2 regions of the Abyssisolibacter sp. ZYX002 genome follow, and region 2 is predicted to be linked to the other one. Evidence: riboswitches for the same ligand, from Rfam matches in the RefSeq annotation. Region 2 holds a riboswitch; the other holds the start of a gene.
What was found. Region 2 has a riboswitch for S-adenosylmethionine ahead of P3X86_RS11335 (homocysteine biosynthesis protein). Riboswitches for the same ligand answer to the same signal wherever they lie in the genome.
Positions count from the first base shown of each region.

Region 1: another riboswitch for S-adenosylmethionine. It lies ahead of metF (methylenetetrahydrofolate reductase [NAD(P)H]); the one in region 2 lies ahead of P3X86_RS11335 (homocysteine biosynthesis protein).

Region 1 covers NZ_JARMXH010000002.1:594,984-603,477, reverse strand. Annotated here, with positions in the region: gene P3X86_RS08830 (homocysteine S-methyltransferase family protein) at 1-1,989, opposite strand, end outside; gene P3X86_RS08825 (methionine synthase) at 1,964-2,671, opposite strand; gene metF (methylenetetrahydrofolate reductase [NAD(P)H]) at 2,655-3,542, opposite strand; SAM riboswitch class I at 3,682-3,782, opposite strand; SAM riboswitch class I at 3,842-3,938, opposite strand; gene P3X86_RS08815 (polysaccharide deacetylase family protein) at 4,084-5,613, opposite strand; gene P3X86_RS08810 (BlaI/MecI/CopY family transcriptional regulator) at 5,773-6,147, shown strand; gene P3X86_RS08805 (M56 family metallopeptidase) at 6,147-7,904, shown strand; gene P3X86_RS08800 (hypothetical protein) at 8,016-8,393, opposite strand.
Region 2 covers NZ_JARMXH010000003.1:274,092-282,585, forward strand. Annotated here, with positions in the region: gene P3X86_RS11315 (hypothetical protein) at 1-70, shown strand, start outside; gene P3X86_RS11320 (YjcZ family sporulation protein) at 352-396, opposite strand; gene P3X86_RS11325 (hypothetical protein) at 1,576-1,965, shown strand; gene P3X86_RS11330 (hypothetical protein) at 1,996-2,205, shown strand; SAM riboswitch class I at 2,462-2,558, shown strand; gene P3X86_RS11335 (homocysteine biosynthesis protein) at 2,689-3,849, shown strand; gene P3X86_RS11340 (ATP-binding protein) at 3,853-4,161, shown strand; gene P3X86_RS11345 (UPF0280 family protein) at 4,177-4,899, shown strand; gene P3X86_RS11350 (multicopper oxidase family protein) at 5,098-7,311, opposite strand; gene P3X86_RS11355 (hypothetical protein) at 7,597-8,250, shown strand; gene P3X86_RS11360 (GNAT family N-acetyltransferase) at 8,465-8,494, shown strand, end outside.

The DNA of each region.
Region 1 (8,494 bases), on a different contig from region 2:
GCCTGATTCAAGTAAGTGATTTTTAATTGCATCAAAAGCGATTTTTACTGTCTCAGCACTTCTAATTAATTGAGGTAGAAAAATAGTTTCATTTTCATACCTATCTCCAACTATATCTAAAGCTTTTATTAAGTGATTATTTACTATATTCATAGGCTCTAAGGTATTTAGTAACTTTAGTGTTTTATCTTCTGCTTTATCTTTTAGTCCTTTGATTATTATATCGACAAGAGAAAGAGTGTCATCATTTTTTGTGACAACTTCTAGCGTTGAATCAGTTTTTGAATAAGTAGATATAAAGTCTTCGCATCCATGATCTATATTCGCTAAAACTCTATAAGACATAATTGTATCTTTTAAAGATTTAACAGTTGGATCAGTTATTGGAGCATCTAAACCATAACTAAGTGCCATTGATAAAAATGTACTGTTGATTAGATTACGGTTTGGAAGACCAAACGAAACGTTACTAGCACCTAAAGTTGTCTTTACGTTATACTTTGATTTAATGATTTTTATAGCATTTAAAGTTTCTAACACTGCTTTTTGGTTAGAAGAAGCTGTCAATGTCAAGCAGTCTATTAGAATGTTTTCTTCTGGTATTTTGTATTTTTTGGCTTCATTTATTATTTTTTCAGCAATCTCTACACGTTTATTTATAGTTTTAGGCAGACCATTTTCATCTAGAGTTAAACCTACAACTAAAGCGCCATATTTCTTTGCTATAGGTAAAATAAAGTCTAAGCTTTCTTGCTTTCCGTTAACTGAATTAATAATTGGTTTACCATTATAGTATCTAACAGCAGTTTCTATTACTTTAGCTTTCATACTATCAATTTGCAAAGGTGTATCAATTATAGATTGAAGTTCAAATATTACATCCTTCATTTTTTGAATCTCGTCAATCCCAGGTATCCCGATATTTATGTCTAAGATATCAGCTCCGCTATCTACTTGCTTTATAGCTTCTTGTATAACATAGCTATAATCATTGCTATTTATAGAAGCTTTAAGTCTTGGTTTACCAGTAGGGTTTATCCTTTCTCCAATAATGCATATTTTTTCATCAACTATAACCGTTTTTGTGCTTGAAGTTGCAGTTGTTAACTTTGAGTTAGATGATTTTAAAGGCTTTTTATTTTTTAACAAAGTAATAACTTTACTAATATACTCTGGATTTGTGCCACAGCAACCTCCGAATACCGCACCACCAATATTTGCAATGTCCGCAAGCTCTTGTGCATATTGACATGAATCTAAAGTATATCTTGTTTCTCCATTTACTATCTCAGGTAGTCCAGCGTTAGGCTGTACGATAACAGGTTTATTAGAGTACTTAACTATTTCTTTTACTACGCTAGATATTTGCTTTGGGCCTAGTGAACAGTTTATACCTAAAGCATCTACACCTAGACCATCAAGTACCTCTACCATCGTTAGGGGATCAGTGCCAGTTAAAGTCCTCATATTTTCTCCAAATGTCATAGTGCAGAAAATAGGTAAATTAGAGTTTTCTTTGGCTGCTAGTATAGCTGCTTTAGCTTCATATAAATCGCTCATAGTTTCGATTAAGATTATATCAGCTCCTGCATTATCACCAGCTATAACTTGTTGCTTAAACATTTCATAAGCATCATCAAAGCTTAGCGTGCCCAATGGACTTAACAATTGACCGAGTGGGCCAATATCTAAAGCAATTAGTTGATGTGTGACTGATTTTTTAGCTAGCATTACAGCATTATTGATGATTTCATCTACACTGTAGATTGAATCTTTCAGCTTATATGCATTTGCTCCAAAAGTATTTGTTGTTATTATATCAGCACCTGCATTAACATATGCTTTGTGTATATTTAGTATAGTATTTGGTTTTTTGATATTATATTTTTCTGGTATCTCACCTGCTCTCATACCATAGCTTTGAAGCATAGTACCCATAGAACCATCCAGAAATATAAAGTCTTTACCTAACTTTTTTAGTACATTCATATATATCCCCATCCTTTGTATACATACAGTCTTTACTCAAGTTACAATTGTTACAACTAGTACTCTTTTTTAGTATTTTTTTACCTATACCTATGAAAGCCGTAATTGATTTTCTAGGTATAAGAATATTATTGTCATTGCATGTTAGCCCTATAGTATTACCCTCAATTACCCTTAATATTTTGGATTGATAATCGAGAGACAAATCTCCATAACCGGGACTAAATCTAGAGGTTGTTTTATAGTTTTTCTTGGAAACCATATCTTCTATTGATGAACTTACAAAGTCAGCTAAAGATTCTATTGCAGTTGTAGCGCAAGCATCAAAAATGATAGCCTTTGTAAGGTTTGTTTTACTATAATATCGTATTTTATTATCAATATCAATACCTAAAGTAGCACCAATAATTGCGCACTTATCACAATTGCTTAAATGCTGTTTTAAATTTTCACTAACTATTTCCGTATCACATTCATAAAGATAAATATTGTATTCGATGTCTATATCAAAAAGTTTATAAATATAGTTACCACTAGAAATAGATTTCACTTCCTTGATACATTCAGTTATCATGTCCATTGTGTATTTATCAATGTCAGAGCTTTTATATCTAAGATAACGCAAAACTTCATTACGGTCAATATTTAATGGACCAACACGCTTGTTAGCATGCACATTCATCACATACAACTCCTCTTATCGCTTTTATATTATTTAAAATATGACTAGTTGCCTTTGGTTTATTCATAGTATAGATATGGATACCGTCTGTATCCCATGACAATAAATCAATAATTTGCTCGATTGCATATGCTAAACCAGCTTCTCTTAAAGCATTTGGTGAATGTTCGTATTTTTCTATAATCTTTTTGATTTTCTTAGGCAATGAACAACCAGTAAGCTCAATAATCCTCTTAACTTGATTTTTATTAAGAATTGGTAAAACACCTGCTAAAATAGGAACATTAATATTTTTCTTTCTAACTTTATCTTTATACTCGTAGAATAAATTATTATCAAAAAATAGCTGTGAAATTAAAAATTCAACTCCAGAGTCTACTTTCTGTTTTAAGTTATCAATATCTTGGTGTAAAGATTCGCACTCCAAATGCTTTTCTGGATAGCACGCTCCTCCTATGCAAAAATCATAATTTTCTTTAATGTGCTTTACTAAATCAGAAGCATATTTAAAACCATGATTTTCATGGTAGCCTTCTAAAGGATAGTCTCCTCGTAAAGCTAGTATGTTTTTTACTCCTTGTTTATGCAAACTATCTAAGGTGATATTGAGTTCCTCTTTATTTGAAGTTAGACATGTCAAATGAGCCAATGATGGAACATTTGAAATTCTATGAATAAATGATGAAACATCAATCGTTGTATCTTTAGTACTACCTCCAGCACCATATGTCACGCTTATAAAATCTGGTCTTAGTTCTTTGAGTTTGAATATAGTATCATAAATTGTTTCGATTTTTGATTCTTTTTTTGGTGGAAATATTTCTAGCGAAATAAGTGATTTTTCTTTGTCAAACATATCTCTAATATACATTATAATCTCTCCTTTTTTATGAGTAAAGTAATATAAACAATACTATTTATTATTGATGATACAGTTATCTATAAGTAACGAATCTGTTAATTTTGAGTAAAAATAAAACTCTCTTAAGATAAGAGAGTTTCTATTTAAGCTCTTATCATTCGGTTAATAAACCGCTGGTTTTAGCACCTTTACTTGCAGTAGGTTGCTGGACTTCATAGGGCCAGATCCCTCAGTCACTCTCAATAAGAAATATTTAATTGTTTTATAAAATAAAAAAACCTCTTTAATGAAAAGAGGGTTATAATCATCTCTTATCACTCGGCATAGCCGCTGGTTTTAGCACCTTACTTATAGTAGGTTGCTGGACTTCGTAGGGCCAGATCCCTCAGTCACTCTTAATAAGACTATTAAATTATATTAAGTATAATGCAATAAAGCGAAATTGTCAACATATTTTAATAAGCAGATATTTAAAAAGTGAATATAAATGTAGCCAATAAATGTTAAGTTATAAAATAGAATAATATATAAACAAATAAAACTCTTAAGTTTATTGATGTGATGCGTTGTACGCTACATTACCACCCAATCTTTTCAAGAAATAATTAGCAGTATCATAGTAGTTTATTCTCAATCTCTTTAGTGTTAAGAAGTCGTCAGATTTTTTACTAATACCATATTTTGTTTTAACAGCAGTCAAATATCCATGTTTTTTTACTTCATTTATACCATAAACCGTAGAATGACCTGCAGGATAGCAAAAATGAGTAATTTTAGAATCTATCATTTTTTCAAGAATTTTTTTAGACTGAGCAATTTCTTTACTGATTTTGGCGTTACTATTATAATGAAAATCAACATGAGTTACTGTATGACTACCAATCTCCATACCATCATAGAATATTTTTCTCACATGATCTGGAGAGCGAGGAGTATCATTTAATAAAGTTGATGTAATAAGATAAAATGTTCCGCACATTCCTCTTTTAGATAGTTCATTTGCAGCATAATTAAAATGAGAGGGATAACCATCATCAAATGTTAACACTATAGGATTTTTGGGTAGAGGATAGTTATTTTCCCAGTGATTGTAAAGCTGTGACATAGATATTGTATTATAGTTGTAATCTTTAAGTAAATCAAGCTGTTTACTAAAGTTCTCTCTACTCACATATAGACTAGCTGGACCTTTATGTGGGAGAGTATTTATTTCATGATACATAAGTATAGGAATGTATTTAATATACTCATAATTAGGTCTAGTTAGAGCAGGGGGATTGCTGATCTTATCAATTATAGTTATTACCTCTCCTTGAGTCATAATTTTGTTAGGCTCAAACAATCCATCTTCAGTTATGTTCATTATACCTTCACTATAGCATTTTAGAGCATTATGATTTGCAGTGTCTTTGATATGGCAACGATAGTATTCATAATTGTCGTAAGTAATGGATATAGAGCTTTCTAATATATTTGCAAGTTCTATTTTAGTGATAGGATCATGATTATCGGAGTATGTTCCTAACAATGTATGTACAAAATTTTTAGTGGCAACAAGGTTAGAATTATCAATAGGAAGTATTTCTAGTTTTGTCTTAGTCAATAAATTTTCATTATTGAGAAAATTATATATATAGCCAGCAAAAGCTCCCATGGTAAGCTGTTTGTTCATAATTTCTTGATCTTTTACTTTAAAAAAGATATCAGGAAGATAGCTATCATATATTTTGAAAGGTTTATTATCTTGTTTAGAAATATTTTTAATTAAATTATATGTACTACAAAGTTTGTTGTAATTGATGCTATTAGGGTTGTTATTTATCAATATAGAAAATGTATCGAGTAGTTCTGCTACTGATATATGTTTATTTGGATTAAATAAGCCACTTTCATTAAGATGCATTATATTATGATGTATAACATAGTGTATTTGATAGAAATTGGGATTAGAAGATCCAACATCAGGTATTTGGTTAATAGAGTTTAGATTATTATCACTGCTAACATAACTTACTGTTACTGAAAGCAATACTATAACAATTACTAAAGTTATTTTAAGATATCTGAATTTTTTTATCATATGGAAACATCTCCTCAACTTTTATGTTATATACAAATTATATTATACAAGGTTAAATAAAATGTCTGCAACATGGAAAAATATACTATTGACATTTTAATAAGACAAATGTAATATTAAAAGTGTAATATTACATTTGTCTTATTGGAGGGATTAAATTTGGAAAGATTACCTGATGCAGAGCTCACTATTATGTTAGTAATATGGAATTCAAATAAACCATTGACTTCAAACCAGATATTAGATAAGTTACAAAATAAAAAATGGCATGTAACAACTTTGAACAAACTTTTATCTAGACTAATAAAAAGAGGATTTATAAGAGTTGAGGTTGAAGGAAGACCGAAGAAATATGGATATATTATAGATGAGAATGATTATAAAAGGTGGGAGAGTAAAACTTTCTTTAGCAAGCTTCACAAAAATTCATTCAAGAGTCTTATAGCATCTTTGTGCTCAGATGATAAATTAACGAATGATGATATAAAAGAAATAGAAGAATTAATACATTTGCATAAGGAGGACGATGAGTGATGCTTCAAATCTTTTTTAACTATATAAAAATATCCCTTATTGCTTCAACAATAGTATTGTTAATAATAATGGTTACACCGCTAACTAAAAAAAGATATTCAAACAGATGGCGTTACTATGTATGGATAATGGTTAGTGTTATGCTTATAATACCGTTTAATTTGTCTATAAAAAATGCTCCTATAAATATAAAACCTCAAAGTATACAGAATATAGTCATTGGTAGAGATATAAGTGAAAATATAGAACCTGTACAGCCAATAGAAAAACAAGGTGATTATAATGATACTACTCAAAATAGCAGTGTATTTAATATACACCATATCATATGGTTATGGCTTATAGTTGCAGTTTTGTATTTGATAAAAAATTATATATCATATTTCAGATACAAGAAGGATATCTTTAGGTGGTGTTATAGCTGTGATGATGAGACTAAAAGTGTATTTGAGCAAACAAAAAAACAACTCAATATAAATAAAGATATAGAGCTGTTAAAATGTGATTATATCAATTCTCCAATGCTTATAGGGTTGTTTAAAACAAGAGTATTAGTATCTAAAGGTGATTTTAGCAAAGAAGATTTAAAGCATATATTTCTTCATGAACTAACTCATTATAGCAGATGGGATATAGGGACTAAGCTGTTTATACTATTTGCAAAAGCAATACATTGGTTTAATCCATTTGTTCATATTATGAGTAAAATGGCTAATGAAGATATAGAGATATGCTGTGATTATGATGTTATAAAAAAACAAGACAGCAAAAATGGTAAAGACTATATAAAGACAGTATTCAAAGTAATGAAACTAAATGGAAATAGAGGAGTAATACTTTCAACAAATTTTAATGGAGGTAAAAATAGAATGAAAGCAATTTTAGAATATAATAAAAAGAGAAAAGGTAAATTACTTTTGATAGGAATGATAGTGCTTTTACTTTCATCACAGTTATTGATAGCATGTAATGATTCAAAAAGTGATATAGAAAAACAAAAACAAGAGAGTAAAGAATATATAATTAAAGATTTAGGATATGCAATCTCATTGCCTAAAAACATAGCTGATAATGTGAAAATAGATAAGAATGGTGATACTGTAAGTATAGATACAAAATTTGGAGGTACATTAGTTTTTATAACTAGATATTCTAAAAATGATTATCCAGATAGAAAAGCATTAAATAAATACATTGAGGAAACATCTCCTGTATACTTGATTTACTTAGGTGAAACTGAAAAGGACTACGTGTGCTATAACTTTCCAAGTGATGTGCAATATGACTTAAATGACAAAGCTATGACCAAGAAATATAAGGATTTAATAAAAATGTTTGATGATAAAAGTATAGCATTTAGAGCATTAAGTAAAGAAGAAAGCGATAGTAAAAATATCATAGGATATGTAAAGAAATATGACAAAAATACTAATTCATTAACGATAGATGAAGTCGAATGGTTAACAGAAGAAGACAGTGACAGAATAAAAGAACTTGGGTACGATATAAATGCTGATTTGCCAAACGGATTTATAATCCATAATGCAGATAATAAAGTTAGTGAATATGTTTTAGATGAAAATGCAAAATTCACTATATTAAAGTATATTGGTAGTGGAGAAGCTGTGTCAGCTGACACAGACAGTTTTATAAAGAGAGTAAAAGAATGGAAAGAATTTGATTCAGAAGGTATGCTTATAAAGATAACACTGAAAGACAATAAAGTAACAAATGTTATAGAGCAGTATGTACCGTAAATAATGCAAATATTAGATAAAAGATATAAAGAGACATCAAAATGAGATGTCTCTTTATGTTTTTTTAGATATAAGTAATTTCTAGTTTGGAAAACTTGCTATATTAGCGACTTATGACCAACTATATATCACAAATCTTCCAGATTCAAATGGGCTAATAAAAGGTATCTTAACATAACCCGAAACATAAAACTCTTTTCTGTCATAATCAATTCCAAAAGTCAATGAATAGCCATAAAAACTATTACCTTGTGTAAAGTTTATCATAGGATGTGTAGTATTTAGAGTAAAAGAACCTATGTCAAATAAATTAGCTATGTTTGCACTTATATGAAAACTCCAATCATCAGAGATTTCATACTTTACATTGATGATACCAGCGATACTTATTTCTCCTTTGTTACCTTCACTGTAAACATAAGGCTGATTCTGATATGGATTTGGCTGAAGACTACCATACATGTTGTACATGTCATACATATTATACATAACAAATACTCCTATCTACTAATTTCCCTAAACATTAAAATAGGGTATATGTTCATAATATGAAGCATGTATGATTTTTGTTAATAGTAACAAGAAAATAT
Region 2 (8,494 bases):
TAAACCTGAAATGATAACATATGGATTAGTAGATAATTATAAAATTATTACAAGAACAGTCAATAACTAAACAATTAAACAGGAATTAATCATGTAAAAAGTATGATTAATTCCTGATGTTTTAATATAGAAGGGTTACATAAAAAGCAACAGAAGATAGTAATGTGTAAGAGATAAAAGTGTTAAAGAAAACAATATCTCCGAGATTAGAGAAATATTGGTTTGTGTGATTAATTCCTGACAAGGGCAAAATAGTAGAAATAGAAATATTGAAATAATAAAATAGGAGTTAATCGCATAAACGAATGTGATTAACTCCTATTTATTTGAGTATATAAAAAATACATAAAATTAGATAAATAAAACAACAATTAAAGAGAAGCTATTGTGTATTATGCCTTGGAAACGGCTTTAATACAGGGTTGTATTTTTATATCCAGTGCTAATAGTTTTGATTGAAAATCTTATGGAATTCAACCAGTTGTTTACAAAGTAACCGAAACGTAAAGAATGGTTCAATAGTATTATTTCACAATAACTCCAAGTATGTAGAACATTTTTACCGTTGATATTGGATAAACTGACAAAATAGGGGTATAAAATAGTACCAGTATCACATCTGATATACAAAGGAGAATTCCGTATAGATAATACTGGTAAGCAGATAGAAATTAAAGCTAAATAAATAGAGAAGCGTAATGACTTGAGGTGTTGTTACGCTTTTTGTGTAAGAAATAATCTAGCAAAAGTTTTATAGGAGTAGTTGATTTTAAGAATATCATAGATAAAGTAACCAGAAATGTAAAAAATGGTTCTATAGTATTATTTCATAACAACTCCAAGTATGTAGAGCAGTTTTTACCGTTAATACTAGATAAATTGACAAAACAGGGGTATAAAATAGTACCAGTATCACATCTAATATACAAAGGAGAATTTCGTATAGATAATACTGGTAAGCAGATAGAAATTAAATCTAAATAAGTAGTGAAGCGTAACGACTTGAGGGTTGTTACGCTTTATTTTTATGTAATGAAACGTATTATATTACTGATGGGATATATATAATAACATTCAAGCTTCCTATTGGTATAGTTAATAGTTATAAATGTGGGGTTTCCCCACGCCCTATAAAAAACAAAGAAATTAAATATTAAATTAAGTAAAAATTAAAATCATAAGAAAATATTGACAATTAAATTTAGCTGGTTTACATTATATTCAAGAAATAATTTTCCTAGGAAAAAAATAATAAAAGGATTATGCTTGGTACAATGTATCTAGTGGAAATACATGGTGGATGGATAATCCAAGTAAATATATGAGTGATGGAAGTTATAAGAAATCTTCTTCACCTAAAAATGGATACTGAATTTTTTATCCTTTAGAGGGTAAAGCACATTCAGGAATAATATCATCAGTAAATGGAACTAATGTAACCGTGGTTTCAAAATGGGGAGGATATGGACTATATAGACATCCCGAAATGCATTGCCCATATCCTACAGTAGTTAAAAACACTTTTTGGAAATATAAGATTGATTTCTAAATTAATTAGTGAGAGAGGTAGGTCAGATGAAGAATTTTATATTGGGATATTCACTTCTAATTGTATTATTTATAGTGGGATGCCAAAACTCTAAAACACAAGAAAATATGGATATAAACACTGTTGTAATAGGGTATGGTTTTAATAGTAGTGTAGCTATAATAGAAGATCAAGAACAAATAAAACAATTAACAGAGTTATTTAATAAAGCTGAGTTTAAAGAATGTAGTGATACAATACAACAGCCGTATTTGCGTATAAATTTTCAGGGAAAAGAAAGTTCTAAATCATATTGTATCGATAAGAATGATACTATTAGATTAAATGATGATAAATTTGCTAAAGCAAAAAATATAAGCTTTGATTTTTTATACTCAATATACGATGATAATATAACAAAGATTAAGGTTGAATAATCATGTAACTTAAATGTTGAACTACTAAAAATGATATGTAAAATAATTTTAATCATTTTACCATTAATATTAGATAAACTGACAAAACAGGGGTATAAAATAATACCAGTATCACATCTAATATACAAAGGAGAGTTTCGTATAGATAATACTAGTAAGCAAATAGAAATTAAATCTAAAGAAGTAGTGAAGCGTAACGACTTGATGGTTGTTACGCTTTATTCTTCTGTAATGAAGTAGTATTGGTGACTTAATTATAACGAAGATATTGGATAGTTGTTATTTTTTATTTATTGTTAATTTATTGATGTTTTTGGCAACTCAATGGTTACTTAATCCCTTTTTAGGTTCAGTTTTGAAATAAAATAGAAATGTAGTATTGAATAAGTTAATAAAACTTTTTTGTTGACAGCCCATAATATTTAGTTTATAATCTTTATTAATTAAGTTGGTATACCAACAAATTTTATAAAAATATATTAGAACGAATTAAATAATCTTATTAAGAGTGACTGAGGGAACTGGCCCATAGAAGTCCGGCAACCTGCTTTATGCAAGGTGCTAAAACCAGCGGCATAGCCGAATGATAAGAGTTATCAACGAACTTTCTCTATATCATTTAGAGAAAGTTTTTTTATATTATATATCATAACGTGACAATAGTTAGTTAAATTTTAAAAACTATTAAACTTTATTCACAAAGAAAGGAGTGTAAGTTAAAAGATGATTAAAAAAACTTATCAAGAAATCAATGAAAAAATCAGGAAAGGGGAAGCAGTGGTTGTAACTGCAGAAGAAATAATCGGTATTGTAAAAGAAAAAGGAATAGAAGAAGCTACTAAGCAGGTAGATGTAGTAACCACAGGAACATTTGGACCTATGTGTTCATCTGGGGCATTTTTAAATTTCGGGCATTCAGACCCGCCTATTAAGATGAGCAAAATCACGCTAAACAATGTTACGGCATGCGGAGGGCTTGCAGCAGTTGATACCTACATAGGTGCTACAGAAGAATCATTAGACAGAGGAAGAGAATATGGTGGTGCTCATGTAATATGTGATTTAATAGATGGTAAAGAAATAGAATTGAAAGCCAAAGCAAGTCCTACAGATTGTTATCCAAGAAGTGAAGTACAAACTAATGTAAGATTAGAAGACCTAAATGAGGCTTATCTTTTTAATCCTAGAAATGCTTATCAAAATTATGCAGCCGCAATAAATACTAGTGATAAAAAGATATACACATATATGGGAATATTAAAGCCAAGCAAGGGTAATATTAACTATTCTACATCAGGAGAACTTAGTCCATTGCTAAATGATCCTAATTACAGAACTATAGGAATAGGTACTAGGATTTTCCTAGCAGGGGCTCAAGGATATGTGTCGTGGCAAGGAACACAGTTTAATTCATCGGCTAATAGAGGTGTTAATGGTGTGACTTTAGGACCAGCAGCAACACTAGCTGTTATTGGAGATTTGAAGGATATGGATACTGAGTATATTCAGCCTGCTGTATTTGAAAACTATGGTACATCTATTTTTGTAGGTATAGGTATCCCAATACCAATATTGGATGAAGATATGATGAAAAAGGTATGTGTAGAAAATAAAGACATATATACAAGTGTTATAGATTATAGTGTTAAGAAAAAAAATAAACCTTCAGTGGCGAAAGTTAGCTATGAAGAACTTAGAAGTGGAAAAGTAGTAATTGATGGAAAAGAAATAAAGACAACTCCACTATCTAGTTTACAGAAAGCTAGAAAAATTGCTAATGAGCTTAAATTTTGGATAGAGAATGGTGATTTTTTTATTCAAGAGCCTATACAACGGTTTCCACAAAACAATATAGTTAAGGCAATGAAAATTAAGGAGGAATGATAAATGACAACAACAAAAAAAATAAAATGTAATGAAAATGGAAATTTCTTTATCGAAATTAAAGGAAAAGAAAGTGAGATAATTAATGCTATAAATTATCTTAAAAAAGAAGGAATAGGATTAGCTCAGTCTAATATCAGTATTAATATAAATAGAAATAAATGTGTTAACTGTGGTGCATGTACGGCAGTTTGTGAAGCATCTGCATTAAATATGGATGCAAATTGGCATATACAGGTTGACAGTAAAAAATGCCTGACATGTAAACTATGTAAAAGAGCATGTCCTACTAGAGCTATTTCATATATATAGTATAGGGTGCATTGTATGTATGAAGAAAGAACTTATAGAAAAAGCTTGAAGACTTCGAATTTAGTTAATTTTACTGCAATTATAAAAGAAACAGATTTATATATTTCAGCAGATGTTGATTTAAAAAAAGAAGCTATGCAGTATATTAAAAAATACAGGTCTCAATTGGAGATGTACGGCAATATGAACAAAAAGTTTATTCACTCTCTAAAACCTATTAAAGAAGATGTTAATGCGCCTTTGATAGCAAATGCTATGATTAATGCATCAAACCGAGCTGGTGTTGGACCTATGGCTGGAGTAGCTGGAGCTATGGCGGAGTATGTAGGGAAGGATTTATTAAAACATAGCAATGAAATAATCATAGAAAATGGAGGAGACTTATTTGTAGCTACAAATAAAAAAAGAATTATTTCGATTTATGCCGGCACATCACCTCTCTCGCAAAAAATAGGAATTGAAATAAATCCTAATGAATCTCCAATAGGTATATGTACTTCATCAGGAATGATAGGGCACTCATTAAGCTTTGGAAAGGCTGATGCAGTTGTTGTGTTATCTAAAGATACTATACTAGCAGATGCAGTAGCAACCGCAACTTGCAATATCATAAAATCAGAAGAAGATATAACTAAAGGAATTAGATTCGTTAAAAGTATACCTGATATTATCGGGATATTGATTGTGATAAATGATAAACTAGGTATTTGGGGAGATATAAAATTTATAACTTTTTAGTTTTTATATAGTTGACAGCGTCAGTGTACACCAAATATATCAAGGAGATTTTCTTATAAATAATAAGCATATAAAAATTAAACTAAAATAGAAGCAAAGCGTAACGAGAGGATGGTTGTTACGCTTTTATTACTTCTATGCTAAAAAATTGCCCGTACTAAAGTCAGAATAATACGGATGAATTATTTGAAATAGAAATTAACTGCATCCTTTTCTTATGCAGATTTTAACGATGTCTTTTTCTACAAATTTATAAGCCAATAGTTGATTTGTGATGTTGTTTGTGCTAAAGTTTTGTGTTCGTGCAAATACTTCACATAATATAGATGCACCTGTAATTTGAAAATCATCACCTTCATTAGCATCTTCCCTATCAATGACACATTCAAAAGGTATATCATCTATAATTTCGTGGTTCTTTTCATTACCATTTTCTAAGATAGCAGTATAGGCGATAGATCTACGAATAAAGCCACTGATTACGACTTTTTCAGGACATACTTTTTCAATTTTGGCGTGCACTGTATTTTTATGTATTAAAGGAGCATCATTTAATGCAGGCGGTACTAGCTGTGTTGTTCCTGTAGTGATAACTTGACAACAAGATTGTGGATTTGCTTCAGGTATAGGACTAGAAATAACTTTAAGTGGTCTCATCATCTCATTATCTTCATGGTCTAACATATGACAATGCCATACATATCCTGGGCCAAAAGTAGGATCAAATGGGAACAAATTTACTCCCGGTTTTGCTTTTTTAGGATTTGCATCTTGAGGTGCAAATCGCAAAATAATTCTAGTTACTTCATTTGGATTAGCTCGAATAGTATCTTTCCATCCTCGTTCATTCATATCTGGGTCTATGGGGTTACCTACTAGATAAGGCTTAACGTCTAATGGTATTGTTGGATGCTGAAGAGGAGGTTCACCATTAAGTTTAGTCCAATCTTCTGTATATTTAATCCTTTCAAATTTTTGACGGTTAAGCATTTTGAACTGCAATAGATGTATATGAATAGGGTGAGTAACTCCAGTTAAATTTACAATTTCCCACGTTACCGTTGACCCAACTATAGGCAATTCTGAAATAGGAGCGGTAAATTTTTGACCATCTAATAATATTTCTAGAGGCCCGTTTGGCCCACTTACCAGATTAAGAGTTAAGATTTTTTTAGGTACATTTGGTACTAGTGTAGGTATTTTATTTAGTTCTGCTGGAAGTTTAGCAGGAGGTACTGCTGGAGTTTCAAGTACAGTGAATTGCATAATTTGCCCAACAGTATCTGGATCAGGAGGACTTCCATTAGGGAAAACAGCTGGAGCATCATTAGTAAAAATGATTTTAGTTCCATGATCTAGTTTAGAAAAGTCTATTAATATATCAGCGCGTTCTCCTGGTGAAATTAAAAGTTCTTTTAATTCAACAGGGGAAGCTAGAAATCCGCCATCCGAACCAATTTGAATAAAAGATTGGTTATTTGAGAGCTTAAGATTATAGAAACGAGAATGCGATCCATTAGCTAGTCTAAATCGGTATTGCCTACGTTCTACATCTAAATTTGGCCATACTTTACCATTAACCATAATAGTATTACCTAAGAAAGATTGAATCCAGTATGGATGAACATCAGGATTAACACCATCGCTAGGAAACAATAATGAACCATCTTCAAAAAATGAACGATCTTGAATAACTATTGGAATTTCATATGGCTTCTTAGGAAGCAGGGGCTCTATTTTACTATCTAAATCGCGTAGCAAATAAAATCCAGCAAGACCAGCATATACATTAATACGAGTGATACCTAGAGTATGATCATGATACCAAAGTGTTGCTCCTTCTTGCTCGTTAGGATAAGTATAGCGAGATTTTGTAAAGTCTGGCCCTTTCATTGCCTCGCCAGCTGTAAACCATGTATCTGGACCACCGTCAGAATCAGATCTAACTTCTCCACCATGTAAATGTGTAACAATAGGGACAGGTTTTTGTGCTAGAGGAAATCCTGGTGGAAATGGCGGAAATGGTGGAGTTGGTGTTGGGATGTCATTTGGGTTTGCCCAGTGTAAAGTGGGGTCTACTGCAAATAAACTTGGCTCAGTAAGGTTATTTACCCACTGCACATTGACAGGTATGCCTCTAATAGCTTCGAATGTAGCGCCTGGACTACTATTGAAATATGTTGAAGGATGTAAATGGTCACATTCAATAGTACCTTCATATCCCCACACCGTAGTCATGGGAAATTCTGATGGAAGTATTTGTTGTTTAAATTGAGCGATGCTTATTGTATAATTATGACTTTGTTCTTCACCTGTAACTGGATTAGTTACTATAGTAGGTTTAAATGTTGGTGGAATGGACAATTCGTTAATGTATTTAGGGATAAGCATTGGATCTAATGGTTTTGGCATTTTATAGCCTCCTTCATTATATTTTTTTAAGGAAGATAATAAGTACTCCTCAATTTACAATATATGTAGATGTATTCAAAAAAAGATATTTTTGAAGAAATTTTTTACTAGAATAATAGAATAAATAAGGTTACATGTACAATAGCTGATTCAATTTAAAAATTTTATTACTTTTTTGTCTTAATACTCTAACTATGTATAACTTTTTAATTTAAATATACATCTAATCTGCCGATATAAATAATGATGTATATTAAAATTAAATTACTATATAGGGGTGATATCATGAAAATAACAGGAGGATTGAGTAATCAGGCTAGTAATAATAATGCAATAAATAATCATATTAACAGCTTAAATACAAATAAAGATGTTAAAGCTAACAAATTTGGTATGATAAAGTCCAATTCTTTAGAAATAAGCAAACAGGGCAAAAATAAATCAAAACTAGATCAGTTAAACAAGCAAAAACAAAGTATTATAGATAACAAAAATGATCTAATAAGTAAAACTCTTGAAAGAGGGGGCGATATAAGAGAAATTAAATCTCAGATAGAATCCTATGACGAACAATTAAAAAATATAGATGATCAAATTTCAAAAATCCAAAACCACGAATTAAATGACAAAGATAAAGAAAAAAAAGGAAAAAAACAACAAATAGGAGATAAGGACAATAAAATATTTAATGATATAGTAAAGCTTGACGGATTGCTAACACAAAATAAAAGTTTAATGTCAGTAAAAAATGATATAGAAGGTAGAGCAAAAGTACTAGAAGCCGAGATAAAACTTGATGAAATGCGTGGAATGACGGTGAAGGATAAGAAGTCACGATTAGCAGAGTTAAAGGAAGGTATAAACAAATTAAATGAATCGATAGGTGAGAAACTAGAAGAATTAAAAGAAGAAACTTTGAAGAAAAATACAGTTGATTAGAAGTATAATAAAATACTAATTTATAAATATACATATTTAAGCTGTCTAATAGTGGATAGCTAAAGAGTTTTTACAAAATAGCACATATATATGTTTTACTATTGTGAAAGAATATATAAAGTTGCATTATTATCTATCGTTTTACATTTATAACAAATTTATGATATAATTTGAAATATAAAGTTGAGAACTAATGAAGATAGGAGACTCTAAGATGTTTTACATAGAAACAGAAAGATTATTA